DNA from 4 places in the Ruegeria sp. HKCCD6157 genome. Region 1 is predicted to be linked to each of the others. Evidence: riboswitches for the same ligand, from Rfam matches in the RefSeq annotation. Region 1 holds a riboswitch; each other region holds the start of a gene.
The links. Region 1 has a riboswitch for cobalamin ahead of GS612_RS00910 (DUF1636 domain-containing protein). Riboswitches for the same ligand answer to the same signal wherever they lie in the genome.
Positions count from the first base shown of each region.

Region 1 (7,542 bases):
AGGGCGGGATCGAGTGTGACCTGACCGTTGGGCGCGTGGCCCATGATGAGTTCTATATCGTCACCGGCACCGGCTATGCCACCCATGACTTCGACTGGATCAACCGCAGCATTCCCGAGGGCATGAATTGCCAGCTTTTCGATATCACCTCATCGAATGCGGTTCTGTCATTGATGGGGCCAAAATCACGTGAGATTCTGGCGCCGGTGACGCGCGATGACGTCTCGAACAGCGGGTTCAAGTTTGGCACGATCCGCACCATCGGCATCGCCGGGTGCCCGGTCAAGGCGCTGCGCGTGACTTATGTGGGTGAACTGGGCTGGGAACTGCACCTGCCGGTGGAATATGCACAAACCGTGTATGACGCCTTGATGGAGGCAGGGCGCCCGCATGGTTTGATCAATGCGGGCTACAGGGCGATTGAATCGCTGCGTCTTGAAAAAGGCTATCGCGCCTGGGGCTCGGATATCGGGCCGGATCATACGCCGTTCGAAAGCGGCTTGGGCTGGGCCGTAAAACTCCGGAAAAATATTGATTTCAAAGGGCGCGCCGCATCTGAGGCGCAAAAAACCGGCGGCGTAAAGAAGATGCTGGCATGTTTCACGGTTGACCCCGAGGTTGTTCTTCTGGGGCGTGAAACGATCTATCGGAATGGCGAAAGGGTCGGATGGCTGACTTCGGGCGGCTATGGTTACACCGTCGAAAAGTCGATCGGCTACGGTTACATCCGAAACGCCAACGGTGTCGACGCACAATACGTCACATCAGGGACATATGAATTGGATGTCGCCACTCAGAGGGTTCCTTGCGAAGTGACGCTGAAACCGCTTTACGACCCGCAGATGAGCCGGGTGAAGACCTGACCCGAGGGTGCAAGAGCAGATCTACCGACACACGCACGGCGATCGGAACACATGGGGAAAGCATGCAAACAGGGCAAATCCGCCCCGAGTGTCCGAATGTTCGTCGAATCTGACGGATTTCGATCCATAAGCCATTGATAAAGTTTCAGTATTGTCACACCTCATGCCCATCTGAAAACTGAACTGCAAGACTTCTCATTCAGCTTTCAGGGCAAACAACCTTTCATCCGTCGGAGATTGGATGACTTCAGCCGAAAAGGACCGAAAATGGTAACCCCAGATGCGTTGACTGAACACGCGATGAAGATTGCTGATATTGCCACGGAGTCCGCGATGCGGTTTTTTCGGGGGTCTTTGGGCATTGAATTCAAACAGGATGAAAGCCCGGTGACGCAGGCCGACAAGGCAGTTGAGGCGGAAGTTCGCACCTACCTGAAACAGCATTTTCCCGGACACGGCATCTTTGGCGAAGAGCACGGTCAAGAGGCAGGCGACGGGCTTCATATGTGGGTGATTGACCCGATTGACGGAACCCGTTCGTTTCTGTCCGGCCATCCTTTGTTCGGGTTCCTTTTGGCGCACCTTGTGGATGGGCGCCCTCGGTTGGGGCTGGTCGGAATGCCGGCCTTACATGAGACCTATTTGGGTGTGGTTGATAGCGGGGCCAGCCTGAACGGGCGACCGATAAAAGTGTCGCACACCACGCGTCTGGATCAATCGGTTCTTTACGTGAATGAAGGCGACAAAATTTATCGCGATCATCCTGACCTGTTCAGCCGGCTGATGAATGCAGGGCAGACGCGCCGATTTGCCTATGATTGTTATCCCCATGCCTTGCTTGCTTCGGGGCATATCGATGCTGTGGTGGATTACGATCTGCAACCTTATGACTATCTGGCGCTCTCACCTCTGATCACGGCTGCTGGCGGAGTGATGACCGATTGGCACGGGCATGCGTTGACCCTCGATTCAGATGGCGCGGTCGTTTCCGCCGCAACCCCTGAATTGCATGCTGAACTGCTTGACCTCATCAATGTCGAAAAATGACGGTGTTGCGCAACCTTGGAAAACTATCTCCCGCGATCAGATTTGAACAAATACAAAAAGACAAAAAGTGATCCTATCGACGTTGTGACGATTCCCACGGGCAACTCCTGCGGAGCCAGAAGAAGGCGTGACAAGATATCGGACAGTGTCAGCAGAATCGCGCCCACGATCGCCGAGACGATCAGAAGGTTTCGGTGCAGAGTTCCGGCGATGCCGCGTGCAATATGAGGCACCATCAGCCCGACAAAGCCGATGACACCGGCAACGGAAACGAAACTGGCCGTCGCCAATGCGGCAACGAAAAACATGCTGAACCGCAGTCCTTGAACGGGAATACCCAGTGACGAGGCTGTGAAATCCCCGGTCAGCAGCGCGTCAAGCCACCGGCTGCGGTAAAGTGAATAGCTCAGGATCAGGCCCAGTCCGATCAGGACAAGCGGGAATGTTTCCCATCTTGCCAGTCCCAGGCCGCCAAGCATCCAGAATATCACCGAATGAGCAGCGCGATTGTCGCCAGAGAAAATCAGGTAGTTGGTGATCGCGGAAAACAGAAAGGACACCGCCAGGCCAGCCAGGATCAGTTTTTCGGGTGCGCTTGTACGCAAGCCCTGAACCAGCGCCAGAACAATGCCGGAGGCGATCAGACCACCGCAAAATGCTGCCAACGGTAACGTCCAGATTCCCAGAACATCACCCGTGACGGTGATCACCAGAACGGCGCCGGCAGCAGCACCCGAGGACAGACCGAACAGAAACGGATCTGCCAGGTCGTTTCGCGTCGTTGTTTGCAAAACGACACCAACGACGCCCAGTCCCGCACCAATCACGGCGGCAAACAAGGCACGGGGCAGGCGAAGGTCGAAGACGATCCGGTGCAAGGGCGACATGTCTCCTTCCACCAGACCGGTTCCGAGGCCGATGGCCGAAAAAACTTCGCGTATGGGGATTGGGGTGGTCCCGTAGACGATCGACAACAGCAAAAGGGCGGTCAGAACAACCGCCCCCAGCACTATCAAACGGCCCAATCGGACCATATCAGTTGGTCTCCGGGTGCATCGCCTTCGCCATCTTCTCGATCGCCTCGATATTTGCCGGGCCGGGCGTCAGTTCCTCGTAACGCAGGCCAATCCAGCGCTCGTTCTTTACCGCGTCCGTTTGTGACATCACCGGGTGATCCTTGAGGAACTGAAAGGTGTCCTCTGCGCCGTTGCCGGACTGATAATCGAGCAGCACCAGAAATTCCGGGTTGGCCGCTGCCACGGCCTCCCACGACGTGCGGCCCCAGCTGGTATCCAGATCATGCGTCACGTTCGCGCCACCCGCCGCTGTGATCATCGCATCGGGAATGGCGAACTTGCCGGCGGTGAATGGAGCATCGGCCGGTCCGTCCAACAGGAATACGCGGGGCTTTGCCAGATCGGCTGTTTTTGCTTCGATGGCTGACAATTTGTCTTTCCAGCCGGCAACCAGCGCCTCGGCCTTGTCTTCGACCTGCATGACCTTGCCCAGACGCAGAACGTCATCAATCAACAGGTTCATGCTGGCCTCGGGGCGATCCTTGTCCAGATGCACGCAGCTTTCGGTCAGGATCATGGTCTTGATACCAAAGGGTTCCAGCGTGTCGGGCGTGACATCTCCGCCGGGTTTCATGCCATAGTACCAACCGGCAAAAAACAGATCGGGTTCGACGGCCACAAGGTTTTCGATCGTCGGGTATTTAGGGGCAAGCTCTGGGATGTCGCCACGCTGAGCATCAAAATCAGGGCTTGTTTTGTACCAGCCGGTAATTCCGGTAAGCCCCACGATCTTGTCCTGAAGGCCGAGCGCAAAGGCCATATCCGTCATGTTCATGTCATGCACGACCAGACGTTCCGGCGCCGAGTCAAAAGCCAGCGGTTCGCCGCAATTGTCCACGGTGACGCCCTCTGCTGCCACCCCACTTGCCAAGCCAGCGAAGACGACCACTGGCCAGAGTTTCTGCATCATATGTAAGCTCCTGTTATTATGACAGTTTCCGTTTTCGGATATCCAGTGCGGGGATCATGCGGCCTTCGTGCTGAAAGCACAGATAATCCACGCCGAATGTCTCACGCACCCGGTCTGGGGTCAGAACTTCGCCAACAGGCCCGAACCCTGTCAGACGCGTGGCTTTCATCAACGCCACATGGCTGGCGAATTCCGGGATCATGACCAGATCATGGACGATCATGACGACCGTTACCCCCAGATCAGCGACCAGAGACAGCATGTGCCCCTTGGCATCGGGGTCCAGATGGTTGGTTGGCTCGTCCAGAAACAGCAACGACGGATTCTGGGCCAGCGCGCGCGCGATATGTGCGCGCTGACGTTCTCCGCCCGACAGTTGACCCATCGTCTTGTTGGCAAAATGCGACAGCTCGGTCGTCGTCAGCACCCGTTCAAGATCAGCCTTGTGCTGAGCCACCGAACGTTCGCCCTGAATCGGGATTTGTCCCAGCGCAACGTAGTCTTGCAGGCGCATCCGTCCGTCGGGCATTTCCTGCTGTCCGACCACAGCAATGGAGCGGGCGCGTTGGCGGGCGGACAGGGTACGAAGGCTTTGGCCTTCTATCCAAACATCACCCAAGGCAATCCGTTCAATCCCGCACAGCAGTTTCAATAGAGTGGTCTTACCGGCGCCGTTCGGCCCGGCGATTGCCAGAATTGATCCTTCTTCCAGACGAAAGGATACATCCTGCAACAGGATATCACCATTGAGCGCGTAGTACTCCAGATCCTCGGCAACCAGAAAGCTCATGATGTCCCTCGGGATGGCAAAGCGGGTATTCGCGACAGGGTCTTTGCGAAAAGGGCAGGAGGGCGGTCCGAAGCGCTGGTCCAGCCATCGTCGCTGTCGCCGAACTGGGTCGCGAATTCGACCAGGGCATCCAGGTCGTGTGATGTCTTAATGTCGCCGAACAGGTACTGCGCTTTGCCTGCGGCCTGAAATCCGACGGTCATGGCCCGTTCACAACCTGCCATGCAGGCCACCATTCGGGTTTCAAAACCGTCAGGCAGCTGAGCATCCAGCGCGTCTTGCGCAGCCTCGGCAGGCATCGTCCCCTGACATGTTGAACAGATCAGAACGTAGTGATCAGAATAGCAGGTCATTGCCGTCTCCGTCGTTTGCCAGATGCAGACAGAGGGCACATACCCAGATATTACGCAAACGCGCCATCAAGCCTCCTTCGGGGACGCCCCGCCCCGGGTTGGTTACCATGCGATGGCAGGTCTCCTGACTTGCGGGTCAAGGCTCGGCCCACCTTCCCAACCCATACGGGTCAGTGGTGAAGTGGCGTCGCTCTCCGCTTACAGTTGCGGGGGCAGTCACGGACTTGGCACATTCCAGCGCCGCACCGTGTTCCCATTTTCATCCCTTACGGAACCATCCCGCTCAGCTAGTCCGGCTATGCCAGACTTGTCAAGCGGCAGGCGAAAGGGTGGTGGATGGAATTGCAACAGTTGAGCCAGCGATCCTGCTGCGCCAGCCCGGACCGAACGGTGTCAATAGTCTGATACAAGAAGAAAATCCGGATCGGTATCTTCCTCGACCTTCGAAAACCGTGGGATCGGCTCTTCGAACACATTGTCCGTACGGTCGTCATTCACGGTCGATACCTCGCCAATAAGGCAATCGCCGCGCTCGGCCCAGAAAGCGTGCCAGATGCCGGGCATCAAAGTTACGCTTTGCCCCGGCTTCAGCCGCAAGTGTTCTCCGGGTTGCAAGGTTACAGGGCAGGCATCGCTTGGGACCGTCACCGGGTTGTCGCGGTCGACGCCACCGTTTGGATCCGAGGCATGGATTTCCAGAACGAGGTCGCCGCCGCCCCGGTTTATGATGTCTTCTGCCTTGACGATATGCCGGTGCATCGGAGAAAGCTGATTGTCTTTCGAGATCAGTAGTTTCTCCGCATAGAGCATCCCGCGCCCGGATTTCAGATCCTTCGCCTCGCCATTGCGCAGAGTGAACAGAAACAGTCCAAGTTCGTCGAAACGGCCTTGTGCGTAATCGGTTATGTCCCATCCCAGCCCGCGGCCGCGGATCGTTTCCGCCAGAGGGCTGCGCATTTTCTCGGGCGACCAATCCGCAAAGGGTGGCAACACGGCACCGAAGGACTGAATGAATGCTTGTGCCTGGGTCTTGATACGGTTGATTTCGGATCGTTTCATCATGCCATCCCGCAGGTCAAAGCTCGTGCGCCCAGGGGGGTTCCGCCCCGGCTCGGGAAACGGTCACGGCCGCCACGTCAGCGCCCAGCTCCATGGCTGCTTGCAGGCTTTCAGCCGTCAATCCGCGCAGACCTGATTTGGTCAGATGCCCTGCACGGCTGAGACCGGTCAGGACGCCGGCGTTGAACGTGTCACCTGCGCCGATCGTGTCGACCACTTCAACGGGCTTCACAGGAACCGAGACTTCGGAACCATCCGCCAGATAGCCGTGCGCCCCGTCGCTGCCACGCGTGACGATGACAACGGAAGGACCCGCCTGCAACAGCACAGACGCCTTCGCGGCTTCGGATTCAGCGCCCGGAATGATCCAGTCCAGGTCCTCGTCTGAAACCTTGACGATATCCGCTTGTGAGATCATGCGGTTCAAACGCGCTCTGAACCGGGTTTGATCCTTGATGAAACCCGGGCGGATATTCGGATCCAGCATCACCGCCCGGTCGGAACCGTGGCGGTCCAGAAGGGCGGCATAGGCATCTGCGCAAGGTTCACAGGCAAGGCTGATTCCGCCGAGATACAGGGCTGAGACAGCAGGAAGCTGATCGGGCATGTCTTCTGGCAGCAACATCCGGCCCGCGGTGTTTTCATCAACAAAGCTGTAAGTCGCGTGCCCTTCCGAGAGCTGCACAAAGGCAAGCGTGGTAGGACGGTCCGAGATGATCACATGTGTCGTGTCCACATGACTGGCTTTCAGCGCATCGATCAATTGCTGGCCGAACATGTCCGATGACAAACCTGTCAGCATCCCAACCGGAACACCCAGACGTCCCATCGCGACGGCTGTGTTCAGAACTGCACCACCGGTATGTGGCACAAAGCCCAGTGCACCCGACACGGTCGGTTCTGAGATCATATCTATCAGCGCTTCACCACAGCACAGGATCATGTCTTGGTCCTTCTCGGAATAGAAATTTCGGTTTGGCTGGTTACTGTCGCAGCGCGTTCTTGCAAAAGTTGTTTGCGCCGATGATCCCGAACTCTGCCTGTTCAGATACGTATAGGTTCAGGGAGCGGCGCAAGTCGCTGAAGCGGCCGCCGCCGTTGAACGCATCCTTGAAGTCGTCACTGAATAGCCAGCGGTTTTTCTCGGCAACGCCGCCGACAAGGAAAACGCCCCCCTCCGGCATCAAGGTGACCGCCAGATCACCCATCAAAGCACCCAGATGGGTGGTAAAAATCTGCGCGGCTTTTTCGGCGACCAGATCGGTGCCGTTACGGGCATCGTTCAGAATGTCCTTTGCAGAGCGCGCCTGAGTTCGCGCTTGACCGGCTGCAAATTCAACCGCCTGATACAGGATCGGCAGGCCGGTTCCGCTTAGGAACATTTCTGCTTCCAGCGCTAGGCTGTCCCCAAAGAAACAGCTCGGTGCGATGCGACGTGCCGCCT
Region 1 covers NZ_WVRB01000001.1:212,469-220,010, reverse strand. Annotated here, with positions in the region: gene GS612_RS00935 (FAD-dependent oxidoreductase) at 1-863, shown strand, start outside; gene GS612_RS00930 (inositol monophosphatase family protein) at 1,131-1,910, shown strand; gene GS612_RS00925 (iron ABC transporter permease) at 1,934-2,944, opposite strand; gene GS612_RS00920 (ABC transporter substrate-binding protein) at 2,946-3,896, opposite strand; gene GS612_RS00915 (ABC transporter ATP-binding protein) at 3,913-4,686, opposite strand; gene GS612_RS00910 (DUF1636 domain-containing protein) at 4,683-5,039, opposite strand; cobalamin riboswitch at 5,136-5,333, opposite strand; gene GS612_RS00905 (D-lyxose/D-mannose family sugar isomerase) at 5,433-6,098, opposite strand; gene GS612_RS00900 (carbohydrate kinase) at 6,115-7,041, opposite strand; gene GS612_RS20465 (ROK family protein) at 7,082-7,542, opposite strand, start outside.

Region 2 (7,542 bases), on a different contig from region 1:
CGACCGAGACACATTCCAGCATCTCTCCATCCTGCCAGACGGCTGATGAAAGCGTGTTCAGGTCTTTCATCAGCCTTACTCCGCCGCCATGGAGTCAGGCGCCAGGCGGGCCGAAACTGTGTTGCAATACCAATCCACGAATTGCAGCACGCCGGATTCCTGAATGGCTGAATACGGGCCGGGTACATAGGCCGGGCTGTTGATGCCCTGCTGGTTGTCCTCGACCACCTGACGGTCTTCGTTATTCGTGGCGACCCAGACTTCGGTCAGACGTTTCACGTCATAGTCAACGCCTTCAACGGCATCCTTGTTGACCAGCCATTTGGTCGTGACCTCGGTCTCTGTCGGGCTGATCGGCGTGACGCGGAAAACAATCGAGTGGTCGGCAAGAAAGTGGTTCCACGTGGTCGGATAGTGGAACTTCAAAAGCGATCCCGCATCCGCAAAGGGCGACCGGCCCAACCAGCGGCGCACGGCGGATTTCCCGTCCATCGTATAACTCTCGGCCCCTTCTTTCAGCGGCATCCGCGCCAGTCGATATTGGCCGTCCTCGTGCAGGTAGAACTGCGATGGCATACCCGCTGCCTGGCACCTGTCGAAATGGGCTTGCATATAGGCTGGGGTTTCACCGCCTTCGATCCCCGTCACGCCCGGATCATCAGGGAAGGTCCGGCACAGCGCAGGGTGGTTGCCGCCGCAGTGATAGCACTCGCGATTGTTTTCCCAGACCAGCTTCCAGTTGCCGTTCTCGATGATCGTGCTTTCGAAGGCGACCTTGGCATTCGCAAGATCATGCGGCTCAAGATACGGGCGCGCGATATTGGCGAACGTGTCAAAATCCGGGGCGACATCCGCCAGACAGATGTAAACCAACCCGGCAAACTCGCGGCAATGAACCGTCTTCAAACCATGCTGCCTGGGATCAAACTCCGGCCTCATGTCGCGGGCCCACAGCAAAGAGCCGTCAAGCTCATAGGTCCATTGGTGATATGGGCAAACCAGCTTCGGCGCGTTGCCTTTTGCCGCCTTGCATATGATCGAGCCGCGATGGCGGCAGGTGTTGTGAAACGCCCGGATCTGGTTGTCGGCGCCGCGCACGATGATCACGCGATAGGCACCCACGTTGTATGTTACATAGTCGCCGGCTTTCACCAGTTCGCAAGCAGGAATGGCAAAGAGCCATTCGCGATAGTGGATGGTTTCCAGGTCGGTCTGAAAGATCTCGGGGTCGGTGTAAAAGGCCCGTTCCAGAGCATAGCCCGGGATTCGACGCGCCAACAGGTTTTGGACATTGTTCACTTCTGGCTCTCCTGCCGCGCCCCGCGGCATTGCTTGGGCAGATGACAGGGAGGAACCGTCCGGAGGCGCGCGAGGACCACGTCCGAAACCCGTGCCCCCACCGCCACCCGCGGTTTGACATATCTGCAAGGCTGGTTTCCGGACTTGAAAGGGGCTTGCACCCGGTTGCGACACCTTCCCGGGATCCTCGTCCCAGTGGTTGATTGTCGAACCTGACCTTCCTTACCGTTGCGGGGGCAGTGCCGGAATTCCACCGGCTTCCCAATTCTCCGCTGTCTGAGAATCAAGCAGCGGCACCTCACGATGGCAGCCTACTTTTTACCCGCTTGAGCGCTGAAATGCTTGCGACATTTCCGGTTTCAAAACAGACATGGCAATTTTCCGGCAGCGTGGACGGCGCCGGGATCACAGTCCTTGGCACAGGGGCGTGGCAGGCCCGCCAGCATGGCGTTTTGCGGTGGCCGATGGCCTTGCGATGGATGCGGCCACGTCTGACATCGGCGCCGCCAAATTATCCCCCAACCGCGACGGCGAAGGCCCGGCTGCTCTGATCAGAAACGAAACGCTGCACGTCGCCTGAGCATGGCTGGAAAAGAGAGTGTCAAGCCAAGTGAAGGAGGTTTGCAGCAAGCCCTTTTGGGTGAAGTTGATCCTTTTGGGATAGCGCTGGCTTTCAATGGGACAGGTGAAGAAGGCGAATATCCGTCATGCGAGAGTTGTCAGTCCACCTTGTCAACGGCCGGTAGAAAACCTCATTTTGTCCATAAAAAATTGTCTTTTTCGGGAAAAACCATTACGTTTTCCGAAAATGGTGGAAAACACCGGAGGCAGTAAGAGAGCAGATGCCAAAACCGAAAACAGGTGTTTTGCGGACAACAGTTCCTTCGCGCCTCATGGGAAAACGAGATGGTCTGTTTTTCCTCTGGGGGCAGATAGAACGCGCGCGCCTGAAGGTCGAGGGCGGCGAACGCGCCGAGGGTGCAGCCTCGGACGGGCCAAGGGCAAACACGGCCGGTGAGGTCAAGGGATCGACGACAGCATTGGTGGACGAGTTTATTTTCTACTGACTTTTGTGATGAAACCGGTCCTGGCGGCCCTATTTCTTCTCGAAGAACAGGATGACTTCACCCAGACGGACGCCATAGCGTGAGACATACGCGCGGTTCAGCAGACGGTCGTCATCCAGCAGCCACATCCAATCGTCGAATTTGACACGCATGGTCCCGTCCTTGATCGGCAGGTCGATCTTGTATTTCCAGTTGAACGTATCCCCGCGCTCAATCCCGCTGGCGGTGCCCAGCACGCCAGGCGCCGTACCGGTCCACGTATCCTCTCCGGTTTTGGTCAATGTCCAAATGCGCTGTTCCGTCGCGCCATCGTCGTAGACGAAGTCTTCGACCAGGGTCAGGGTTTCGCCGTCCCATGTCCCGTCGATATCAACCGTGAATCTGCGGGGGATATTTCCCAAAACATCCTGAAACTGACCGTAGGCCACTGTTTTGCCTTCGAAAAATTCCTCGAGGTTCAACTGTCGGTCCGACAGAAACGTTTTTGGTATCTTCGGTTTGCTGGAGCAGGCCGCCAAAATTGCAAGGCTTGCGATGGCAATGCAGGCGATGAAAGAGCGAAAGGTGATCATTGCAACGGCTTCCCTTCCGAAGTCGCGTCATACCCGTTTGACCCACTTGGATGAATCGGTTTCGATCTGGGGCTTGGACGCATTGTGGCGATCAGTTCCGCGACCTTGACGCCAAACTTGCGCATCTCGGACCGATTCATGATGACGCCGGTTTCTGTCAGGTACATCCAATCGGTGACGTCCAGCGTATGTCCACCGGCGTCATCTGGCAGAATGATGCGATAGGTCAGTTTTACCGTGGACCCCGAGATGATGCCCCGACCTTCGCCCACGATATCATCCGCCATTGCCGTGAACGTGTTGCCGGTTCCCAGCGTCAGGTACCATTTGCGGGTCATCTGTTTTCCGTTGGAATAGGTGAAGTATTCGGTCAGCGTGCCCGAGTTGCCTTGCCATTCGCCGAACATGCGCGCGACAAAACTGTTCGACATTTTGCCATTGGGGCCATAGATCAGGCCCTCGGACAAGATCTCTCCGTTCAGGTGTTTTTTCAGCGAAAAATTTGGCCCGGTGCCACTGTAATCCGACGGCGATTGCGCGCGAAAGCTCAGCAGCCTTGCGCGGATGAAGACAGCGGTCAGAAGGACCAGAAGGATGATGGTGAAAGCGTTCATTTGCTTGTGACCTCGGTGGGCAGGGTCAACACCATCCCGAACGCTCCGACTTTCAGGATACAGGGCAGCACCGCATAGGCAAGATTGAGTGTATCCAGCGCCTGTGCGGAATTGGTTTGACCGGGGGTGAAACCGCTGCGTTCCAGCAGCGGCAGAGTGAAAAAGGCAGCTAGGGCGAGGCCCAGTTTGCCAGCGAAGGACCAGATGCCAAACGCGGCTGATGCGTTCAGCCCGGCCCGTGTAAGGACGATCGAGAACATTGCCGGCAACACGACCATATCCGCGCCCAACGCCGCGCCCGAGGCGAGACAGATCATTGCAAAACCCGCAATATTTCCTGCACTCAGTGTGGCAGCGCCGATAAAGCCGGCAATCGAGAGCGGCATGGCGATAATCAGAGTCTGTTTCGGGCCAATTCTGTTGCTGAGCTTTGCCCAGAGCGGGACGCTCGCGCCTGCGCTCAGGAAGAACAGGATCAACAAAGGACCCGCCTTGCCCGGCAGTTGCAGCCGATCTTCCACAAAAAACAGAAACAGGGTGGAGGTTATGGCAACCGGGAGGCTGTTGACCAAAGCCAGCGCAAGAAGACGCAAGCCACCGGCCTGACCCAGACCTGCAAAGGACAAGCCTGATCCGGTGATCGGTCCGCGTCGCCAGATCGGGATCGTCAGTATCAAGGTCAGAACGGACAGCAGCCCCAGAAACGCTCCGAATGCGGGGTAGCCTTGGGAGTGTGCCCCGAAAGCAACCAACAGGGCCGGAGCGCTGGCTGCGATGACCACCCCGGTCAACTGCCCGCCTTCACGATAGGCGGCCAGTGTCATCAGCTCTTTCGGATCGGTTCGCTTCGCCAGAGTTGCGCTGCGACCATACAGAAGAATGGTTCCCAGGCTGTACGCCGAGAACAGCAAGATCAGGATCGCGACCAGTTCCGGCACGCTGGCACCCTGCGGCAGATTGAAAAGCAGGGGAAACCCGATTGCCAGCCCCAAAGCCGCCATCGCCGCAAATGCAAGCTGGCCGCCGGGCCATCGGTCGATTGCCCAACCGATCAGCGGATCCTGCACCAGATCCACCAAGCGGATCACCAGCAGCACCGTACCAATGACCCCAAGGCCAATACCCAGGTTCACGGCTGCAAAGCGCGGCAAGTGGATATAAAGCGGGATACCCGCCGCAGCGAGCATCAACGCATAGAGACTGACCCGGGGATAGCGCATCACCGCCCCTGTAGCCTGCGCGTGAAGGACGCGGACCGCGTGTTGTCTCCCAGGAACACGGACATGAAACTGCGCTTGATGCCCGGATACGCCATGGTACAGGTCTTTTGCCCGTTCAGCCAGAAACTGACCTTGTCGGGACCATCAGAAACCGCCAGATAACTGTCCCCTTTCGCCACGGCTTTGAAACACCGGTTCAGTTGGTCGCGAACGGGTGCTGAACGGCCGATGCGGTCCATCTCGTCAAGCGTCGAGTTGACCAGCGCTTTCTTCTTGATGTTCTTGCGATAGGTCAGTTGCAGGGCGATATCTTCGCTCCAACTGAACGGCGCACCTTTGGGCGTATAGAGTTTGGCGTCATAGATCGGCAAACCCAGATACCGGAACGTCGCGGTTCCGCGCAGCTGGGCATCGTTCAGTTCTTCCGTGACCGGCGATGCGATCAGCCCATTAGGGATCAGCAAGGAAAGTGCAAGAAACGCTGTGCGCCATATCGCCTTATTCAGCGGCAACAGATAGGGCCGGGTCTTTCCCAGGAATGCCATTTTCAGCTCCGATGGTTTGCGGGGCACCATTTATTCGAGCAACGACATGCATCGCGCTGGCTATCCCGTCTTCGTGAAATCCGTGCCGGTTGTAAGCACCGGCAAACCAAGTTCGGTTCTGTCCCTGCATCTCGCGGATTTGCCCTTGCGCCTTCAGGGCGGCCTTGTCGAAGACCGGATGGGCAAATTCGACCTGGTCATAGATCTTTTCCGCGGGAATTTCTGATGAAGCGTTCAGCGTTACAAACAGCGGGTCACTGTCCGGAATGTTCTGAAGCCGGTTCATCCAGTAGGTTACCCCCACATCTCCGGCTTGCGAACGATAGGTCCAGCTTGACCAGCAGGCGCGCCGCTTGGGCATCTGACCTGGGTCACAATGCAATATGGCCGTATTGGGCTGGTAGCGGATTGCGCCCAATGCAGCGGCTTCCGCGGGGGTCGCGCCATCCCCCAAAATGGCAAGCGACTGGTCCGAATGGGTGGCCAGGATGATTTCATCGAACTGATCCACGGCGCCCTGGCTTTGGATGGTGACGCCCATCTCGTCACGGGATACATTCTGAACAGGGCTGGCCAGACGTATTTCTGCCCCCCGCGCACGAAGGGCCGCGTCGATCCGGCGGACATACTCTATGCTGCCGCCTTTGACCGTGTACCATTGATGCTGGTTTGCGCGACCACTTGCCAGCAAAGCGTGATTGCGGAAAAACTGCACCAAAGAGCGTGCGGGAAACTGATCCACGAACTCGACCGGCGTAGACCAGATGGCACCGCACATCGGCATCAGATAATTGTGCCGGAACCAATGACCCAACCGCAGCTGGTCCACCAATTCGCCAATCGTGGTGTCATCGTCCTTGGCGGCTTCTGGGGCTTCTTTGCCAAACCGCAGAATATCAGCGATCATTTTATAGTAAGCCGGACGCGCCAGATTGCGCTTTTGAGCGGTCAGTGTGCGCAGATTGTTCAACCCGTATTCAATGCGGCCATTGTCGATTGTCGCGCCAAAACTCATCTCGCTTTCGATCACGGGCACGCCCAGCTCATCAAACAGCCGGGTCAGGTAGGGATATGTCGCATAGTTGAAGACGATGAAGCCCGTATCGACCGGTTGATCCCCGTTCTTTCCGGCCATCACCGTGCGGGCATGGCCACCAAGCCGAGGTTCGGCCTCATAGACTGTCACGTCGTTGTTTTCTGAAAGATAGTAAGCGGCGGAAAGTCCCGAAATGCCTGCACCTACAATCGCGATTTTCTTCCGTACACCCCGGGGTTCGTCGAACATTCCAGCCTCTTTATGTGACAGTTTACAAGAAGATACGCAGGGTAGGCACAAGTGGATCAATCCGATTAGAAGTTTTTAACAGATGCACTATCTTGTGGCTTCTGGTTTGAGCTTCCGTGACCTGCGCCACCGTTTTGATCCGAAGCGGATGCGAGGCCGTATTATGGTGAAACACAACTGAATCGGCCCACACATGAGCAGCTTTGACGGCAAAACCATTTGGATCATCGGCGCAAGCGAAGGGCTGGGTCGCGCTTTGGCGCGTGCGCTTGGCCAACAGGGTGCTTCCCTGATCCTGTCTGCGCGCAATCTTGAGCGGTTGTCCGAACTGTGTTCTGAACTGCCGGATGCGCGCGCGATCCGGTGCGATGTGACCGAGTTAGACTCTGTTCGTTCGGCTGTTGCCGAGGCGGGGCATGTCGACGGGCTGGTTTACAATGCAGGTGCGTATGACCCCATGCGTTCGGCCGAATGGGACACCGAGGCGTCGCTCAGGATGAGCGATGTGAACTATCTGGGTGCGCTGCGGGTTCTGGGTGAAACCGTTCCGGGTTTTGTCCGAGCAGGCCAGGGAGAGGTTACTTTGATCGGGTCACTGGCCGGATATCACGGGCTGCCCGCCGCCATCGGGTATGGCGCCAGCAAGGCCGCACTGATTTCTCTGGCCGAGACGATGCGGCATGATCTGGCAGGTACGGGCGTGACGGTGCGTATCGTCAATCCGGGCTTCATCAAGACCCGCCTGACCGAGAAGAACGGTTTCAAGATGCCGATGTTGATGTCGCCCGAGGATGCGGCGGATCGCGTGGTCAAGGCGATGGCGCGTCGTCGTTTCCGTACGGATTTTCCGGCACCGTTTTCCTGGTGCATTCGTCTGATCGACTGTCTGCCGGATCTGCTGGTTTATCGTGGAAAATAGACTCTAACAAAACTGCCCCTG
Region 2 covers NZ_WVRB01000002.1:147,091-154,632, reverse strand. Annotated here, with positions in the region: gene GS612_RS10840 (hybrid-cluster NAD(P)-dependent oxidoreductase) at 1-70, opposite strand, end outside; gene GS612_RS10835 (aromatic ring-hydroxylating dioxygenase subunit alpha) at 76-1,329, opposite strand; cobalamin riboswitch at 1,411-1,615, opposite strand; gene GS612_RS10830 (hypothetical protein) at 1,727-1,879, shown strand; gene GS612_RS10825 (hypothetical protein) at 1,882-2,133, shown strand; gene GS612_RS10820 (hypothetical protein) at 2,142-2,366, shown strand; gene GS612_RS10815 (DUF3833 family protein) at 2,396-2,938, opposite strand; gene GS612_RS10810 (DUF3833 family protein) at 2,935-3,552, opposite strand; gene GS612_RS10805 (MFS transporter) at 3,549-4,772, opposite strand; gene GS612_RS10800 (hypothetical protein) at 4,772-5,317, opposite strand; gene GS612_RS10795 (NAD(P)/FAD-dependent oxidoreductase) at 5,271-6,602, opposite strand; gene GS612_RS10790 (SDR family oxidoreductase) at 6,796-7,521, shown strand; gene GS612_RS10785 (DNA polymerase Y family protein) at 7,525-7,542, opposite strand, start outside.
Region 2: linked by a shared signal. The riboswitch ahead of GS612_RS10835 (aromatic ring-hydroxylating dioxygenase subunit alpha) and the one ahead of GS612_RS00910 (DUF1636 domain-containing protein) in region 1 are both predicted to bind cobalamin.

Region 3 (7,542 bases), on a different contig from region 1:
CGGCGCGGACGGAATAACAACCAATTGCGGGTTCCTGTCCCTGTTCCAGAAGGAGCTGGCCGAGGCCGTTCCGGTTCCCGTCGTCACCTCGTCCTTGATGCAGGTCGAAATGGTGAATCGCATCCTTCCCAAGGGAAAGCGCGCGGGCATTCTGACCATTTCGGCCTCCACCTTGACCAATGACCATCTTCAGACTGCCAATGTCCCTTTGGACACGCCAATCGGCACAACCGAGGGTGGGCGGGAGTTCACCCGCGCAATTCTTGGCAATGAATCGCGTCTGAATGTTGAGAAAGCCCGGGAGGACAATGTTGAGGCCGCAATCGCGTTGGCCTCGGACAATCCCGAACTTGGGGCAATAGTTCTGGAGTGCACGAATATGTGCCCCTATGCGCCGGATATTCAGCAGGCGACCGGGCTGCCGGTGTTTTCGATCGTGCCCTTCGTGACTTGGTTCCAAGCCGGTCTTGTTCCGCCGGTGTACCGGAACTGACCTTTGGCCTTTCATCAAGACGGATTGTGTTGGCCGCAGGCAAAACTCAAGCCAGTGTCAGATCACCGGGTATCGAATTTCGGATCACGCGCTGTGCATTCGGCAGATCGTTCGACTGCGCACGGTCCTTGGCGGCATTGGCGTCCAGACCATGGCCGATCCATCTGTTGGTCAGGCGGGTTTCGAGTGTTTTCAAATCGGTGTCCAGAAATACCTTGAGTGCCCACAGTTGGTGAAGGTCCGACCAACCCGGCTCGTTCAAGAGAAGGTAATTGCCCTCAACCAGAACAACGCGCTGATCCGCCGTGATCATGGACCGCGCGGCAATGGCCAGATCCAGTTCCCGGTCAAACGCGGGTATTGCGATTTCTTCTTCCGCGCGCAATCGATCAAGCAACGCATGAAAGCCGGCAAGATCAAAGGTTTCAGGAGATCCTTTGCGGCTCAGCAGGCCGCGATCCTTCAAGATCACGTTGTCATAGTGGAAGCCGTCCATGAAAACCAATCCGGTTGCGACGCCGCGCAGATTGAGCTCTTTGGTTGCAAGGCCCGCCGCAGTCGTTTTTCCCGATCCCGGCGGCCCGGCAATCGCGACAAGATGCCGGTCTTGCAGCGGCGGCAAGGCCTGAACGGCATCCGCGATTTTGGTTGCAAGCGCCTCGGGGGTGGCAAGTGTGCTTTTCACGCGGCCTGGTCCTCGGCGGGCGGTTCCTTGGCACCGGTCATGAACGCCACTGCGTCGGACATCGTGTAATCCTTGGGATCAACGACGCAGAGGCGTTTGCCAAGCCGATGTACGTGAATTCGATCGGCGACCTCGAAAACATGTGGCATATTGTGGCTGATCAGGATGATCGGAATGCCGCGAGACTTCACGTCCAGGATCAGTTCAAGAACGCGCCGGCTTTCCTTCACGCCCAATGCGGCGGTTGGTTCGTCCAGGATGATGACTTTTGATCCGAATGCCGCGGCACGTGCCACCGCAACACCCTGACGCTGACCCCCGGACAGTGTTTCGACGGCTTGATTGATGTTCTGGATCGTCATCAGGCCCAGTTCGCTCAGCTTGTCGCGGGCGAATTTCTCCATCGCCGGACGGTCGAGCATTCGGAACCATGATCCCAACGGCCCTTTGCGCCGAATCTCGCGCCCCATGAACATGTTGTCCGCAATCGACAGGGCGGGGGACATCGCAAGTGTCTGGTAAACCGTTTCAATGCCGGCTTCGCGCGCGTCGATCGGCGAGTGGAAATTCACTTTCCGGCCTTCCAGCCAGACTTCGCCTTCATCCGGCATCACCGCGCCTGAAATCGCCTTGATCAGTGTTGACTTGCCCGCGCCGTTGTCGCCGATCACGGCCAGAATCTCGCCCGGCATCAAATCGAAATCGCACTGATCCAGCGCCGTCACCTTGCCGTAGCGCTTCACAAGGTTCCGTCCTTTGAGAATAGGTTCCATCAGGCTGCCACCTTTCTGATCCACTGGTCGACCGCGACCGCTGCGATGATAAGGATGCCGATCAACAGGAACGTCCATTGCGCATCAGCGCCCAGCAACCGAAGCCCAAGCGTGAAGACCCCGACGATCAACGCTCCGAACAGCGATCCAAGAATGGACCCGCGGCCACCGAACAGGGATATGCCCCCGATCACGACCGCCGTTATGCTTTCTATATTGGCCAACTGGCCAGACGTCGGAGACACGGACCCGATCCGACCAATCAGAGCCCAGCCCGCGAAGGCGCAGATCAGCCCGGACAGCATGTAAACCGACATCAGCGTGCGATGCACATTGACACCGGACAGCTCGGCGGCTTCCGGATCATCACCGACCGCATAGACATGCCTTCCCCATGCGGTGTGACGAAGGGCGTAGGAAAGCCCGAGGATCAGCACCAGCATGAAGATCACGCCGACGGTGAATACCGCCCCGCCCACATTGAACTTGGCCCCGAAAAGTTGCAGAATCGCGGCGTTTTCTTCGATCTCCTGCGACCGGATTGTTTCGTTCTGAGAATACAGGAAGTTCGCCGCAAGAACGATTTGCCACATGCCAAGCGTCACGATGAACGGCGGCAGTTTGATGCGGCTGACCAGATACCCGTTCACCGCACCGATTGCGGTGCCAACGAAAAGGCCGCAAACAATCGCGACCGTTGGTGGCAGCCCATATCGGAAGGTGAACTGACCCATGACAACCGACGACATCACCATGATTGCCCCGACGCTCAGATCGATACCGGCGGTCAGGATGACGAGGCTTTGCGCCGCCGCCACGATCCCGACGATCTGAACCTGTTGCAGGATCAGGGTCAGCGCGAATGGCGAGAAGAACTTGGAGCCCAGCAAAGCCCCGAAAATGACGATGGCAGCCACAAGAACGATCAGCGGCACCAAAGAGGGGTTCACATGCAGAAAATGCTGAACCGTTCCGACGAACCCGCGGTGGTGATCGTCAAATTCGGCAATCTGTTCCGGGCTGCCTTTTGCAGCGGCTTCGAAGTCGTCTGATCGTCGTGAAGTATCGGACATAAAGGTTCCCCCAAAGCGTCAGGTTGCTGACGACTTTAGCAAGTTTTCGGGCGAATGGGTGGTTTGAAATGCGGAAGGCCGCCCTCTGCGGCCCTCCGGGTGGTCAGGTTAACCCCAGCAGAGGTCCATGCCTTCTTTGACCGAGATCGACTCGACGCCTTCGGCAGGCTTGTCCGTTACAAGCGCCACGCCGGTGTCAAAGAAATCCTTGCCAGGCGTGTTTTCAGGCTTCACGCCTTCGTCCGCCCATTTCTTGACGGCTTCAACACCCAGCGATGCCATCAGCAGCGGGTATTGCTGCGACGTCGCGCCGATAACACCATCGGCAACGTTTTGGACACCCGGGCAGCCTCCGTCCACGGAAACGATGAGCACGTCATTTTCGCGCCCGATGGCTTTCAGCGCCTCGTAGGCGCCTGCCGCGGCAGGCTCGTTGATGGTGTGAACAACGTTGATCGTGGGATCTTTTGCCAGAAGGTTTTCCATCGCGCGGCGACCACCTTCTTCGTTGCCGGCAGTGACATCACTTCCGACAAGACGGGGGTCATCTTCATCACCGATTACGTTCGGGTCCGCCAGATCGACACCAAAGCCTTGCAGGAAACCCTGATTGCGCAGCACATCCACTGTCGGCTGACTGACGGCAAGATCCAGTGTCGCAATTTTCGCGTCGTTGGCCGCGTCGCCCAGCGTGGCTTTGGCCCATTGTCCAATCAGCAGCCCGGCCAGGAAATTGTCCGTGGCAAAGGTCGCGTCAGCCGAGTCAATGGGTTCCAGCGGCGTATCCAGAGCGATAACCAGAACACCTGCATCCCGCGCCTGCTTCACGGCCGGAACGATGGATGATGTGTCCGAGGCCGTCAGCAGAATGCCTTTGGCGCCGTCCAGAATGCAGGTCTCAATGGCTTGCACCTGCGTTTCATGGTCACCGTCAACTTTGCCCGCAAAGGCTTTGAGCGTCATTCCCAGCTCTTCCGCTTTTGCAGTCGCACCTTCTTTCATTTTGACAAAGAACGGGTTGGTGTCCGTCTTGGTGATCAGGCAAACAGTTTCGCCTTCCGCCATTGCACTGCCAGCCATGGCAGTAACCCCGAGCGCAGCAGCACCCGCAAGTTTTGCAAGTTTCATCGATTATCCTCCCAGTTTTTTCTATGCCGAGTAGGGCACGAGGGCGATCAGGCAAAAATCCTGACCCCATAAGAAACAATCACAAGATTCGAATTTTGAGTCAATAAATAAATCACTCTTATTTATTATTGACAGTGCGGACGGGCTTTCTCATTCTTCAGCAGGAAAGGGGTGGTCGTGCCGGAAAATTCATCTCGGAAAAATTCGATTGGCCTGCACGGGTCAGAGGTACGCGGAACCAACCAAAGCGGGATGCGGGCCCGGAACGAACGGCTTGTATTGTCGCTTGTCCGGCGTCACCAGGCCCTTTCGAAGTCCGAGATCGCGCGCATGACAGGACTGTCGGCACAAACCGTTTCCGTCATCATGCGGCTGTTGGAGAAGGATGGTTTGCTTTTGCGCGGCGAACCGGTCCGCGGGAAAGTCGGGCAACCTTCCGTTCCCATGCGACTTAACCCGGATGGTGCCTTTTTCTTTGGGCTCAAGGTGGGGCGTCGCAGTGCCGAGTTGGTTTTGACTGACTTTGTCGGAAATGTACGGCAACGCGATCGGCGAACCTATGACTATCCAACGCCGAAAGCCACTTTGGAGTTTTCCACTGAGAGTCTGGGCAAAATGATATCATCCATGCCGCCTGAGGCCAAAGGCAGGATTGCGGGACTTGGGATTGCCATGCCGTTCTACCTATGGGACTGGGCCCAGACCCTTCAGGTTCCTCAGGAAGAAATGGACCCGTGGCGCGTATCAGACCTGAAGGCTGACCTGGCGCGGCGCCTCGATATTCCGGTATTCCTGCAAAATGACGCCACTGCGGCTTGTGGGGCGGAATTGGTATTCGGTCCAGCCGATGGGCCAAGGGATTTCCTGTACTTCTATATTGGTTTCTTCATTGGCGGCGGTGTGGTCCTCAATGGCGCAATCTTTTCAGGGCGTGGAAACTCGGGCGCAATCGGCCCCTTGCCTGTGCCGGATGATGTCGGTGGTGTCAGGCCGCTTATCGATGTGGCCAGCCTGTACGTGCTCGAGCGTGCAATCACCACGGCAGGTGTCACGTCGCATTCCATTTGGGAAACGACCCAGCGTTGGGATGTGCCAAAAGTTCAACTGGAAAACTGGTTGAAGCAGACGGCGAGCGGGATTGCCTATGCGATTGTCTCATCCTGTAGCCTGATAGATTTCGAATGCGTGAAGATTGACGGCTGGATGCCGCAGGACATCAAGGCGCGTTTGGTTGAAATGGTCGAAGACAAACTGTCTGAGCTTAACCTGACCGGTCTCGAGCGCCCTGCCGTGCTGGCAGGGACCGTGGGCCCGGAAGCACGCTCACTGGGCGCGGCAAGCCTGCCGTTGTCGGAAAGGTATCTTTCAGAAGCTTAGATGTGAAATCACCCTGTTGCCTTGGATATTTCACAAACTGGTTCACTCTCGCAAACTGCCGAGCTCATTATTTTCGATGGCCGTAACACATTTTCGTTGACGGAAGGCTGAGTTGTCTGGCAAGCCGCTCGGCATGTCCGGTTCCGGGGCTTGCTCTGGAATCAATAGGGAATGCGGTGCGGGCTCAGGCCCAATTCCGCAACTGCACCCGCAACTGTAAGCGGCGAGCAGGGCTGAAACGCCACTGGGGTTTGCCCGGGAAGGCCGGTCCAACGCTTTGACCCGCAAGTCAGGATACCTGCCGGACATGTGCCCTCATAAGGGGCACTCCTAATCGGCGACGGGATGTGCGTCGGACCAGGATGCCTGAAAGGGTAATTTGGCGTTGAATGTCCCGTGGTCAAAACGAATTTCGCGCCGGGATTGGCGCGACGGGACAAGGACGACTGTTCATGAAAACGCTGCTCAGCGCAGCCGCTGCCGCGGTGGCTCTTCCTGCCATCGCAAATGCGCATTTCCTTTTGGAATACACCACCGACACCATGATCGAGAAACCGGGCGATGTGCCGGTCAAACTGATTTTCTGGCATCCGTTCGAGAATGGCCATGTCATGGATCTTGAAAAGCCGCAGGAATTCTATGTGATCCACAACGGTGAAAAGACCGATTTGCTGGACACGCTGGAACCTATCCGGTTCACCGGCGGGCAGAACGAGGGCGCGGCGTTCAAAGGCAGTGTCCCGGTCAAACGGTCGGGCGACTATGTGCTGGTGACGGTTCCTCAGCCTTATTACGAGGAATCCGAAGACATCTATATCCAACAGCTCACCAAAGCCTTCCTGAACCGCAACGAATTGCCGACCGATTGGATGAATCCCGTGGGTCTGCCGACCGAGATTATCCCGCTGAACAAGCCGACCAACATCATCGCGGGTTCGACTTTCACGGGCCGTGTGCTGGCTGATGGTCAGCCGGTTGCGGGGGCCGAGATCGAGATCGAATACATGGCAGCCGAACCCGACATGGAAAGTTCGGCCGCTTCTGCACCGAAGGCGTCACCAATGCCGGGTGGTGCGGTGGTCGCAATATCTGACGACAACGGGTATTTTTCGTTCGGCGTTCCAAAAGCCGGTTACTGGGGTTTCGCCGCCCTTGGTTCCGGTCCGGCAACCGAACATGAGGGCAAAGAACTCAGCCAGGATGCGGTCATCTGGATCCGCGCCTGGGATCTGGAGTAACCCCAAATGCACATCGTCGACGGAGCCCTTTCCAACCCGGTTGTAATTGGCGGCGCCATAGCCGCCGCGGGCGGGATCGCCATGGGTCTCAGGTCTCTGGATCTTGATCGCATCCCCACTGCGGGCGTGCTGTCAGCCAGTTTCTTCGTGGCATCGTTGATCCACGTGCCCATTGGTCCGTCGTCGGTCCATCTGATCCTCAACGGCATGGCCGGGCTGCTGCTTGGTTGGGCCGCATTCCCGGCTTTGTTCGTCGGGCTTTTGCTACAGGCGGTCTTTTTCGGCTTTGGCGGGTTGACGGTGTTGGGGATCAACACCGTCAATATCGCCTTTCCCGCTGTGGTGGCCGGAATGTTGTTCGGTCGTCTGATCGCGCGTGGAACGCCTTTGCAAGGTGCGATTTGGGGGGGCATCGGCGGCGCGTTTGCGATTGCGGCGACAACCGGCATGGTCGCGTTTTCGCTGGCGCTGTCGGGGGATGAATTTCTGCCTGCCGCCAAGCTTGTTTTCTTCGCCCATATTCCTGTAATGGCCATCGAGGCGATTTTGACCGGGTTCGCCGTGTTGTTGGCACGCAAGGTCAAGCCCGAGCTGTTTTTCAGAGGAGCAGCCACATGAAGCATCTGGCTGTCATATTGGCCGTGTGCTGCGCACCTGTGCCTGCCCTGGCGCACAAGGTCATAGCCGGCGTTTTCGAGTCGGGAGACGTCATCGAGGGCGAAATTGGCTTTTCTAACGGCGACATGGCAAACGGCACCGAGGTCATTGTCACCGG
Region 3 covers NZ_WVRB01000012.1:15,414-22,955, forward strand. Annotated here, with positions in the region: gene GS612_RS19960 (aspartate/glutamate racemase family protein) at 1-493, shown strand, start outside; gene GS612_RS19965 (hypothetical protein) at 540-1,178, opposite strand; gene GS612_RS19970 (ATP-binding cassette domain-containing protein) at 1,175-1,951, opposite strand; gene GS612_RS19975 (ABC transporter permease) at 1,951-3,024, opposite strand; gene GS612_RS19980 (sugar ABC transporter substrate-binding protein) at 3,133-4,152, opposite strand; gene GS612_RS19985 (ROK family transcriptional regulator) at 4,405-5,529, shown strand; cobalamin riboswitch at 5,651-5,850, shown strand; gene GS612_RS19990 (DUF4198 domain-containing protein) at 5,982-6,767, shown strand; gene cbiM (cobalt transporter CbiM) at 6,774-7,385, shown strand; gene GS612_RS20000 (cobalt ABC transporter permease) at 7,382-7,542, shown strand, end outside.
Region 3: linked by a shared signal. The riboswitch ahead of GS612_RS19990 (DUF4198 domain-containing protein) and the one ahead of GS612_RS00910 (DUF1636 domain-containing protein) in region 1 are both predicted to bind cobalamin.

Region 4 (7,542 bases), 1.8 Mb from region 1:
TCGCATCCAATGCCGTCATCTCGATCATTGCGGTCATGATCGTCGGGGCCGGTCTGGACAAGACGGGGATCATGAACAAGGTGGCTGCCGTCATCCTCAAATACGGTGGCAAATCCGAAGGCAGGGTTGTACCAATCATTTCCGGCACCGTTGGTGTCATATCCTCGTTCATGCAGAATGTCGGCGCCGCTGCTCTGTTTCTGCCGGTTGTCAGCCGAATTTCCACACGGTCAGGCATACCGCTGTCGCGCCTGCTCATGCCGATGGGATTCTGCGCCATTTTGGGCGGCACGATGACGATGGTGGGGTCGTCTCCTCTTATCCTGCTGAACGATCTGATCCTGACGGCAAATGACAGTCTGCCGGCCTCTCAGAAAATGGAGCCCTTCGGCCTGTTCTCGGTCACGCCGATGGGTGCGGTTCTGATCCTGACGGGAATTGGTTACTTTCTGCTGTTGGGACGTTGGGTTTTGCCCGAGGCTGAAGGGCCTGACAATACGGGTACCGGACAAGGGACACAGGAGTACCTGCAAAGGGTCTATGGCCTCAAAGCCGATGTGTTCGAAGTCGTGGTGCCCGAGGACAGCCCTTTGGTCGGCGAGATTCTGGCCGACATCAACCACGAAAACCACCTGTACATCATTTCCACCTTCTATCGCGGCAAAACCTCGATGGTTCAGGTTTTGACAGCGGAAATTGCAGCGCCGTGTCGGCTGGCCATCGTCGGCCGCCGTTGGGAGGTCGAGAAGTTCGCCGAGAAATACGGGCTGACCGTTCTTCCGGATTTGGACATTTTCGTCGAAGAGTTCGCCCCAACCAATGCAGGCGTGGCCGAGGTGGTCATCACGCCCGACAGCAAGCTGATCGGCAAATGCCCCCGCGAGCTTTTGTTTCGCAAGACCTACGGGATGTCGCTGCTGGCCATTCACCGCGGCGAAGAGACGCTGAGCCATGTCGAGACCGAGGATCACGAATCCACTCAGATCGGACTCGAAAAGTTTCAGGCGGGCGACATGCTTGTGGCGCATACCAGATGGGACAACCTGATGCGGATCAAACGAGATCCGGATTTCGTCGTTGTGACGACAGACTTTCCTCAGGACGAGCTGAGGCCGCAAAAAGTCGGCTGGGCCCTGGTATTCTTCGCCATTTCGCTGTCGTTGATCCTGTTCACGGACGTCCGGCTTTCACTCTGTCTTCTTACCGGCGCGGTGGGCATGATGCTGACCCGTGTGCTCAGCGTGGACGAGGCGTACCGCGCGGTCGGATGGAACACCGTATTCCTGCTCGCCTGCCTCATACCTTTGGGACAAGCCGTGCAGAACACAGGCACGGCCGCGTGGATCGCGCAGCAGATCATGATAATTCTGGACGGCTGGCCGCTCTGGTCGCTGCAAACCGGCATCGCCATTCTGGCGACGGCCTTTTCTTTGGTCATGTCCAACGTGGGGGCCACGGTCCTGCTGGTGCCTCTGGCGGTATCGATTGCGGTGGCGGCGGGTGGAAACCCGGCCGTCTTTGCCCTGACGGTCGCCATATCGACCTCGAACAGCTTCATCATCCCAACCCATCAGGTAAACGCGTTGATCATGGGTCCGGCCGGATACAAGGTGATGGATTTCGTCCGCTCCGGCGGAATAATGACGGCGCTGTTTCTGGTCGTCTCGCTGCTCATGATAAACGTCATCTATTAGCGCAAGAGGATCCAGGGTGTTCGGTGGTCTTGTCCCATCATCTGGACAGGTTCAGTCAAGGCACCCGTTCACTATAGTCTACGCCCCTTGCTGAAATACCGTTCGTCGCCGGGCCCACCTCAGGCTGGGTCCCGGCACACCATGCCGCCCATCGACGCCCACAGGTCGCTTTCCATGCCTCTGCATCATTGTTGCGCGCGACTCGCTTGACAAGCAGGCCAGCGGTGCCGCATGTCCCTTTCGTTGGTGTCGGTGAGAGCCGATGAAAAGGGAATGCGTCAACGGTCTTGCCGCCAAACGCAGCCGCCCCCGCGACCGTGAACGGAGAGGATGCCCAATGCCACTGGCCCGAAAGCCGGGAAGGCGGGACATCCGACAGAGGCCCGCCTCTGGCATCCGCAAGCCGGGAGACCTGCCAACAACCGAAGTTGAAACCGGGCGGGGTGTTCCGGTGTCGGGTCCATGACCAATCGTGGCCCGCATGAAACCCCGTCCCCCGCGAAGAGGATTTGGGGGGATGAGAGACATGACCGAGACCGCACCAGTCGAGTTGCTGGTCTGTACCACCTGCCGTCGCGGCCTGCCTGTCGAAGATGACGCGCAACGCCCGGGCGCTTTGTTGCACAAGGCCCTGGAACAGGCAGACCTGCCCGACGGTGTCACCCTGAAAGCCGTTGAATGCTTGTCAAACTGCGATCAAGGCTGTTCGATCGTGTTGCGCGGGCCGGGCCGCTGGACCTTCGTGTATGAAAACCTGAACGAAACAGATCATGTCGACGTCATCGTCGACGGCGCGACCAAGTATCTGGCCACTGAAGATGGTTTGGTGAAATGGCGCGAACGCCCCGAACATTTTCGCAAGAACTGTGCCTCGCGCATTCCCCCGATTGGAGCCTGACATGTCGAACCTCGAAAAACTCCCCGTCACAGTGATCACCGGCTTTCTGGGCTCGGGCAAGACCACTTTGGTGCGTCACCTGATGCAGAACCCACAGGGCAAGCGCCTTGCTGTCGTGGTCAACGAGTTCGGCGATGTAGGCGTCGATGGCGACATCCTGAAATCCTGCGCCATTCCTGATTGCCCGGCGGAAAACATCATGGAACTGGCAAATGGCTGCATCTGCTGCACCGTGGCAGATGATTTCATTCCCACCATCGAGGCCCTGATGGCGTTGGAGCCGCGCCCGGATCATATCCTGATCGAAACCAGCGGTCTGGCCCTGCCGAAACCGCTGCTCAAGGCATTCGACTGGCCTGACATCCGCTCGAAGATCACCGTCGACGGCGTGATCGCCTTGGCCGATGCCGAGGCTGTGGCCGCAGGCCGTTTCGCGCCCAATGTCGAAGCGGTGGACGCCCAGCGCATGGCCGATGACTCGATCGACCACGAAACGCCCCTGTCCGAGGTGTTCGAGGATCAGATCTCGTGCGCCGACATCATCCTGCTGACCAAGCCCGACCTCGCCGGCCCCGAAGGCGTGGCCAAAGCGCGCGAGATCATCGCCGCCGAGGCGCCGCGCCCCCTGCCCGTCGTCGAAGTGGCCGAAGGTGCCGTGGACGTGCGCGTTGTGCTGGGTCTGGAAGCCGCCGCCGAGGATGACATGGACGCCCGACCCTCGCATCACGACGGCCATCACGATCACGAGCATGACGATTTCGAAAGCATCATCGTCGAGCTGCCCGAGCAGACCGATCCGGCCCAGCTGGTCGCCAATATCGAACGCTTGGCCAATGAGCTGAACATCCTGCGCGTCAAAGGGTATGCCGCCGTTCAGGGCAAGCCGATGCGCCTGCTGGTTCAGGCGGTCGGCGCGCGGGTACGGCACCAGTATGACCGCCCGTGGGAACCCGGTGAAGACCGTCGTTCGCGTCTGGTCGTCATCGCCGAGCATGACGATATCAAAGAGGCGGAAATCCGCGAAATCCTCGTGGGTGTGCGTGAGGCCGCCGAGTAAGACACATGCACGTCGTCTTCCGCGAAAGCCACGGGCTCGAGGAAACCGAGACCCCAACCGATCTGGGCCAGAGCCCGGCGGATCTGGTGGTGCTGTCCTTTTCGGACAGCGACCTGGGCGCTTTTGCGGCGGGCTGGCATCGTGGTGGCGGACCGGAAGGGCGAATGCCGACCCTGCGGCTGGCGAATTTGACGGCGTTGAAACACCCGTTGTCGGTCGATACCTATGTCGAGCAGACGATGGAGGGCGCCAAGGGCATTTTGATCCGTCTGATCGGCGGCGTCCCCTACTGGGCTTATGGGTTGCAGCAGGTTCTGGCGCTGGCGCAGGCCAAGGGCATCGCGCTGGCGGTGCTGCCCGCTGACGGGCGCGAGGACACGCGGCTGGATGACTATTCCACCCTGCCGGTCTCGACCCTGCGGCGTCTGGTGCATCTGTGCGATACCGGCGGCGAGGTCGCGGCGCAGGCGGCGCTGGCGCAGATGGCTTTGGCGGCGGGGCTTTATGCCGGTCCGGTGATGGGCGCCAAGACCTTGCCCGAATGTGGCGTGTGGTGTCCGGATCGCGGCGTAATTCCGGTGGAAACCGCGTTCGAAGGCAAGGCCAAACGAATCCTCGTCACCTTTTACCGCGCTTACCTGACCTCGGCGGACACCGCCCCGATCGCGGCCCTGATCCGCAGCCTGCGCGCCCGTGGGTTCGAGGCGGTGGGCCTGTTTGCCCCGTCGCTCAAGGCGCCTGTAGCCGCCGACTGGTTGCGGGACCAGGTTGTTGCGCTGAACCCATCCGCCATTGTCAATGCCACTTCATTTTCGGGCAAAGGCGCGTCGGGAACATCGCCTCTGGACGCGGCAGGAGTGCCGGTGTTTCAGGTCGCTCTCGCCACCTCGCGCCGCAAAGCCTGGGCCGAGGCGGAACGCGGGCTGTCCCCCGCCGATCTTGCCATGCATGTGGTACTGCCCGAGGTGGATGGGCGGATTTCGGCGGGAATCGCGTCTTTCAAGGAACCAGGCAAACGTGATCCGCATCTGGAATACGCGCGCTTTGCACATCGGCCCGAACCGGACCGGATCGAAGCGATCATCGACCGTGTATCGGGCTGGCTTGCACTGAACGACAAACCCAAGGCAGATCGGATTCCCGCGCTGGTCCTGTCCACCTATCCCGGCAAAGACTGGCAGATGGCCCATGCGGTTGGCCTTGACGCGCTGGCCTCGGCCGAGGCGATGCTGTCCGATCTTGACGAAGAAGGCTATGACATCGCGATTGGCGCGCCGATTGCCGACACTCTTCTGGACGCCCGGATTTCGTGGTCGCTCGGGGATTATCTGGATGCGCTTGCGGATTTGCCCGAAACCCTGCGCACCGATCTGCACACCGTATGGGGCGCGCCCCAAGATGATCCGGCCTGTGCCGATGGGGCCTTCCATTTCACCGCAATGCGACGCGGCAAGGCGCTGGTCGCGCTGCAACCCGAACGCGGCACGCCCGAGCTGCGGGATGACGACTATCATGACCTCTCGCGCACCCCGCGCCACGGGTATGTCGCCTTCTATTTGTGGCTGCGCAAAGGGTTGGGTGCGGATGCGCTGATCCATATCGGCGCGCATGGAACGCTGGAATGGTTGCCCGGAAAATCGGTCGCCTTGTCAGCCGATTGCTGGCCCGAGGCGCTGATCGGCGATCTGCCGGTGATCTACCCGTTCATCGTGAACGACCCGGGCGAAGCCGCGCAGGCCAAGCGCCGGATCGGAGCGGTCACGCTGGGTCACATCCCGCCCCCGATGAAGGACAGCGGTACGCCCGATCGGATGGTGCGGCTTGAATCGCTGCTGGATGAGTTTTCCAACGCCGACGGGCTTGACCCCAAACGCCGCGACCGCTTGCAGGAAGATATCCGTGATGAGGCGCAGGCGATAGGGCTGGAAAGCGATCTTGGCCTCGATCAGGCAACCTGCACCGCCGAAGCCATCACCCGCATCGACCGCTTTGTCTGTGACATCAAGGAAAGCCAGTTTGGCGACGGGCTGCACATCTTCGGGCGCGTGCCCGAAGTGACGGGCGGTTTCGATCCGGCCCCTTCGGCCCACGCCGAACGCGACGCGCTGATCAAAGCGCTCGAAGGCAAGCGGATTGATGCCGGGCCTTCGGGGTCCCCCTATCGTGGCCGATCAGATGTTCTGCCCACCGGGCGGAACCTTTACACCACCGATCCGCGGTCGGTTCCGACCCGTGCGGCCTATGCTCAGGGTGTGAAACTGGCCGAAGAACTGGTGCGGCGCCATCTTCAGGAAGAAGGCGATTATCCGAAGGGGCTGATTGTCGATCTGTGGGGGTCAGCCACCATGCGCACGGCGGGCGAGGAATTCGCCATGGCCCTGCACCTGCTGGGCGTCAAACCCGTGTGGGACAAAGGGTCCGAGAGGGTTTCCGGCATCGAGGTTCTGCCGATCACCGACCTGAGCCGCCCGCGCCTGGACGTGACCCTGCGGGTCTCGGGCCTGTTCCGGGATGTTTTCCCGACGCTGTCCGCCTTGTTTGGCCAAGCGGTTCGCGCATTGGCCGCGCGCGATGAGGCAACGGACTGGAACCCCTATGCCGGGCAGGCGCCGGAAGCGCGGGTCTATGGACCTGCGCCCGGAAGCTATGGCGTCAATATGACCGAACTTTCCGAAGTGTATACCGACGAGGCCCGTGCGCAGGCCGGTGAAGCGTGGCTTGAGGCCAGCTCTTTTGCATTGGAAGGCGAACACATCTCGCAGGACAAGGACGGTATCACCCAACGTGTCGCAAATGCGGACAGCTTTGTCCATTTGCAGGACCTGACCGAAACCGATCTTCTTCTGGCCAACGATTATGCCACACACGAGGCGGGTTTTGCCGCCGCCAAGAAGATCGCCGGCGGAACCGCGCAGCTGTACCATCTGGACAACACCAACCCCGAAAACCCGCGTGCCCGCACTTTGCGTGAAGAAATCAGCCGAGTCGTCCACGCCCGTGCCGCCAACCCCGGCTGGATCGCCGGAATGCAACGCCATGGTTTCCGGGGGGCGGCTGAAATCGCGGCAACGCTGGATCATATGGCTTCTTTCGCGCATCTGTCTGGCACGGTCGCACCACATCTTTTTGACCTCTACCACGATGCCACTCTGGGCAACGAAGAGGTGGACGCGTTCCTGCAAGAGGCCAACCCCAAGGCACGCCAGGCCATGCAGGACCGGTTCCGCGCGCTGCTTGAGGCCGGGCTTTGGAACACGCGCCGGAACTCTATCCGGGCTGATCTGGAGGGATTGAGATGAGTGCACCAATTGTTCAGGGCTGGTGCCCGGGTGCCCATCGTCCGATGATGTCCGGTGACGGTCTGGTCGTCAGGGTCAGGCCCCGGCAGGCGCGTCTGGACGCCGATCAGGCACTGGGACTGTGCGATCTGGCGGACCGCTTTGGCAACGGCTCGATCGATTTGACCAATCGCGCCAATCTGCAATTGCGGGGCGTGGAAGAGGAAGACCATCAGCCTCTGCTCAAAGAGCTTTCCGCGCTGAACCTGCTGGATGCGGAACCCGGTATCGAAATACGCCGCAATATTCTGGTTACACCGCTCTATCAGGCGGGCGATTTGACCGCTCGACTGACCCATGAACTGATTGACCGGCTTGCGGAGCTGCCGGACCTGCCGGCAAAGTTCGGCTTTGCAATCGACACCGGCCGCGAACGTCTGATGGCGTCGGATTCGGCTGATATTCGTCTGGAAACCGGTGCAGACGGCCTGATCCTGCGCGCCGATGGCTGCGAAACCGGGCGGAGCGTGACCGAGACCGACGCCATTGATCACGTGATCGCGCTGGCAATGTGGTTTGCCGAAACCTACACACCCGAGACACGCCGCATGGCGC
Region 4 covers NZ_WVRB01000001.1:2,018,708-2,026,249, forward strand. Annotated here, with positions in the region: gene GS612_RS09735 (SLC13 family permease) at 1-1,694, shown strand, start outside; cobalamin riboswitch at 1,922-2,129, shown strand; gene GS612_RS09740 (DUF1636 domain-containing protein) at 2,221-2,592, shown strand; gene cobW (cobalamin biosynthesis protein CobW) at 2,594-3,649, shown strand; gene cobN (cobaltochelatase subunit CobN) at 3,655-6,948, shown strand; gene GS612_RS09755 (cobalamin biosynthesis protein CobG) at 6,945-7,542, shown strand, end outside.
Region 4: linked by a shared signal. The riboswitch ahead of GS612_RS09740 (DUF1636 domain-containing protein) and the one ahead of GS612_RS00910 (DUF1636 domain-containing protein) in region 1 are both predicted to bind cobalamin.